DNA from 2 places in the Micromonospora olivasterospora genome. Region 1 is predicted to be linked to the other one. Evidence: riboswitches for the same ligand, from Rfam matches in the RefSeq annotation. Region 1 holds a riboswitch; the other holds the start of a gene.

Evidence for each region. A riboswitch is a leader RNA that binds a small molecule or an ion and turns the genes downstream of it on or off. The one in region 1 is predicted to bind cyclic di-AMP.
Region 2: it holds a riboswitch for cyclic di-AMP, as region 1 does, so the genes downstream of both, JD77_RS24285 (LysM peptidoglycan-binding domain-containing protein) here and JD77_RS12505 (C40 family peptidase) in region 1, are expected to answer to the same signal.

The regions. Positions count from the first base shown of each region.
Region 1 is NZ_VLKE01000001.1:2,737,704-2,739,895, reverse strand. It holds gene JD77_RS12505 (C40 family peptidase) at 1-1,005, opposite strand, end outside; cyclic di-AMP (ydaO/yuaA leader) riboswitch at 1,018-1,158, opposite strand; gene JD77_RS12500 (N-acetylmuramoyl-L-alanine amidase) at 1,373-2,192, shown strand, end outside.
Region 2 is NZ_VLKE01000001.1:5,280,454-5,282,645, reverse strand. It holds gene JD77_RS34020 (diacylglycerol/lipid kinase family protein) at 1-271, opposite strand, end outside; gene JD77_RS24285 (LysM peptidoglycan-binding domain-containing protein) at 402-1,049, opposite strand; cyclic di-AMP (ydaO/yuaA leader) riboswitch at 1,047-1,218, opposite strand; gene htpG (molecular chaperone HtpG) at 1,675-2,192, opposite strand, start outside.

The DNA of each region.
Region 1 (2,192 bases):
GTCGACGTGCTTCATCTTGATCGGGGCGCCGGCCTGGGAGGCGTGCACGACCCAGCCGCCGCCCACGTACATGCCGACGTGGTGCAGGTCGGAGTAGTAGAAGACGAGATCGCCGGGGCGCAGGTCGGCGCGGCTCACCCGGGCGGTCACGGCCCGCTGCCGGGCCGCGTTGTGCGGCAGCGAGACGCCGGCCTTGGCCCACGCGGCCAGCATGAGGCCGGAGCAGTCGTACGCGTTCGGGCCCTCGGCGCCCCAGACGTACGGCTTGCCGATCTGGGCACAGGCGAACTTGACGGCGATCCCGGCGCCGCCGCCCGGGTAGGTCGCCGGGCAGGGGGCGGGCCGCAGCGGCCCGCCGCCACCGTTGCCGTACACCTTGATCCGGAGCTTCTGCAGCCGGTCGATCTCGTCGTCGATCTGCTTGCGCTTCGCCGCGAGCTGGGCCTCGGTGCGGGTGAGCTGGGCGACCATCTCGTCCAGCGGCTGCTTCTTCGCGGCCAGCCGGTCGCGCAGGTCGACGACCGCCTGGACGCCGCGCTGCTCGCGGTGGGCGAACTGGTCGAGCATCTCCAACTGCCCGAGCATCTGGCTCGCGGAGCGGCTGCCGAGCAGCGCGTTCACGGCCGAGAGGTTCTCGCCCTTGTACGCCTCGACGGCGAGGCCGTTGACCTTTGCCATCGCCTGGTCCACCTGACGCTCCAGCGGCCCGATCTGCCGGGCGAGCGCGTCGGCCTGCTTCCGCTTCGCGGCGAGGTCCTGGCGGGTGGCGTTGTGCCGCTCGATGAGCGGTTCGAGCTTGTTCCAGTCCTCGTCGATCTGCCGCTCGATCTCGGCGACCGACGGCTCGGCGTGGGCCGCGGGCGGGGCGCCGGTCAGGACGACGGCGGCGCCGGCGAGGGCGGCGAGGGCGGTGGTGAAGCGTGACCAGCGTGGACGCGGCGCAACCGGCACCGGGTCGGCGTGGGCCGACCGGCGCGACGGGCGCCGCGGGGCATGGTGTGCCACCGGGCTCCGTTCTCCTTCTTCCCGTACCGCCTACCGGGTTAGCTGACGGGTTCGGGCGGGAAGGGAGAGCGCCCTACCGCAGCGAGGCTGCGGATTCACCCCGGCGTACCTGGGTCCCCGGATCGCCCGGAGGCGACTCGACGGTGTCGGACCGTCACCGCCCCGTATGGGCGGCGCTGTGACCGGCCGACGATTGACCAGAGTAGAGACGGCCGTTACCGATTCGCAACCCGCCCGGCGGTGACACTCCGTACGGCTGCGACAGCCGTAGCTTTTTTTCATCCAATATCGATAGCCGGAAAGGTATTGACCGCGAGGGGCGGCGGCGGGAGGGTGACCTCACCCAGACCCTCACTCGGGAGGTTCGATGCCCCGATCCAGCCTACCGGCGAGCAGACGCGTCCTGCTCGCCACCGTGGTGGCAGCGGCCACCGCGGTCCTACCCTTCGCCGCCGGGCCCGTCGCCGCCGAACCGATCGGCACCGGGTCCGCCGACGCGATCAGCGACAGGCAGCAGCAGTACGCGGCCGCGGCGGCCGAGTACGGCGTGCCGGAGAGCGTGTTGCTCGGCGTCTCCTACCTGGAGTCCCGCTGGGACACCCACGCCGGCCACCCGAGCACGAGCGGCGGGTTCGGCCCGATGCACCTGACCGACGCCGAGCGGGTCGCCTCGAACGAGGCCGCCAGCGCGCACGTCGACGAGGGCGAGGACCCCCGGGGCGACGACTCCCGGCCGCTGGTGGTCCCCGAGTCCGGCCCGGCCGAGCCGGCCCCGGCGCTGCCCGGACTGCACACCCTGGAGACCGCCGCGGAACTCACCGGCGCCAGCGAGGAGGCGCTCATCGCCGACGCGGCCACCAACATCCGGGGCGGGGCGGCGCTGCTCGCGTCGTACCAGGAGGAACTGAACAGCCCGGTCGGCGCGGACAGCGACCCGGCGTCCTGGTACGGCGCGGTGGCCCGCTACTCGGGCGCGGACACCGAGGACGCCGCGGCGGCCTTCGCCGCAGAGGTGTACGACCAGATCAGCCTCGGCGCGAGCCGGACCACCGACGACGGTCACCGGGTGACGCTGGCCGCGCGGGCGGTCGACCCCGACGAGTCCGCGGTGAACCGGCTCGGGCTGCGGCGCGCGGAGCGGCCGGACGGCCTGGAGTGCCCGGTCGGGCTCCCCTGCGAGTGGATCC
Region 2 (2,192 bases), 2.5 Mb from region 1:
GGGCGTCGGCGCAGCGCTGCACCATGCCGTCGCCGCCCCACACGAAGACCAGCCCGGCGCCCCTCTCCAGCGCCTTGCGGACCTTCTTCGGCGCCTTGCGGCTCTTGGGCACCTCGTACCAGAGCAGGTCGTCGACGCCGGCGTCGACCAGCGTGGCGCGCAGCTCGTCGAGGCCGCCGCCGAGGGTCTTCTTCCGGTGGGCGACGACGGCGACGATGCCGACGCGGTCCGGAGCGGCCTCGTCGGGCCTGGTCAGCGTGCTGGTGCTCATGCTCGCCCGTGTTACCCAGCCGGCCCGGAGTCCACGCGTACCGGCCTCGGGACCCGGAAGCGCCCGGCCGGAGTACCGGCCGGGCGCTTCGGTGCGGGTCACCGGCCCGAACCGGCCCGGTGAGCGGGTGTCAGAGGCTGAGCCGCTGGCCGGGGAAGATCAGGTTGGGCCGGTCGCCCAGGACCCGCCTGTTCTTCTCCCACAGCGCGTGCCAGCCGCCCCCGACGCCCTTGGCCTGCGCGATCTCCGACAGGGTGTCCCCCGACCGCACCACGTACGTCCGGCCGCCGCCGGTGGACGGGGTGCTCTTCGTGGTGTCCCGCTTGCTCCGCGACGCCGGCTTCTCGGTACGCGAGGACCGCTCCTTCTTCGGGGCGGCCTTCGTCTCCGACTTCGGGCTGTACTTCTTGGTCGAGCCGCCCTTCTTGCCGCAGGTCGGCCACGCCCCGATGCCCTGGCCCCGGAGCACCTTCTCGGCGATGCGGATCTGCTCGCTGCGGGTCGCCAGGTCGGCGCGCGCGGCGTACTTCTTGCCGCCGTAGCCGGCCCAGGTGCTCTGCGAGAACTGCAGGCCCCCGTAGTAGCCGTTGCCGGTGTTGATGTGCCAGTTGTTGCCGGACTCGCACTGGGCGATGGCGTCCCAGTTGACCGCGGCCTGGGCCGGGGCGGCCGGCCCGAACAGGGCGACGGCGCCGGCGACGGCGCCCGCCGCGACGGTCCCGACGGCGGCACGGCGAGCGGTCACCCGACGGTGGCGGGCGATGTATCCAGTTGCCATGGTGATCCTCCACGCCGACGAGGTGAGCTGTCGGGTTCGGGCCGAGGAGCCCGGCCGCCGGTGGCGGCTTCACCCCGAGGTGACGGTGCACCGAGGAACGTTGGGTCCCCCGCTCCTGCCTGAGGACAAGGTGCCGACGGCCGGCGGCAGGATTAGGCGTTACCGACCGTGGTGTCCACGTTCGCGGACCCGACCGACGTTAGGCACCCTCCGCGACGGTCGCCCACCTATTGTTACCTTCTTCACCCGCTCGGGCGACGGGCTCCACAGTCGAGTTCCGCAGCCGCGCAGACCGTGCATGACGCCCGACGGACCGACTCGGACCAGGCCGCCCCCGGGCCGGACGGTGACGCAGCGTAGTGTCCGTCCGATCCCGCACATCGCGAACGTGAGTCACCCCCCACACAGGTCAGTGTGGCGGTCGCTGGCCCAGTCGGCCACGACATCGCCCGGCGCTCCGCCGATTCGTCCACGACATCAGCTCCACAGGAAGTACCCACCCGGCGTGGTGGATCCTGGCGGTCTCGGAACCGGCGATCGCGAAGGCGGCACGGGGCGGGCACGAGCGGCAGGACCGGCCGGCGCCTCCCTGGCGCCGGCCGGTTCGTACCTGCCCGCCGCGGCCCTACAGGGTGCGAGCCAGCCGGTCGGCGAGGACGCGGGTGAACCGGGACGGGTCGGCCAGCTCGCCGCCCTCGGCCAGCAGCGCCATGCCGTACAGCAGCTCCGCGGTCTCGGCGACCGCGTCGGACTCGGCGCCCTGCTCGTGGGCCTTGCGCAGCCCCTCCACCAGCGGGTGGCCCGGGTTCAGCTCCAGGATCCGCTTGACCTGCGGCACCTCGTGCCCCATCGCCCGGTACATCTTCTCCAGCGTCGGGGTGATGTCGTGGGCGTCGCCGACCACGCAGGCCGGCGAGGTGGTCAGCCGGGTGGAGAGCCGAACCTCCTTGACGTTGTCGCGCAGCTTCTCCGTCATCCACGACAGCAGGTCGGCGTACTCCTGGCGCTGCTGCTCACGCGCGGACTCCGCCTCCTTCTTCTCCTCCTCGGTGTCCAGGTCGACCTGGCCCTTGGCGATCGAGCGCAGCGGCTTGCCGTCGAACTGGCCGACGCGGTCGACCCAGACCTCGTCCACCGGGTCGG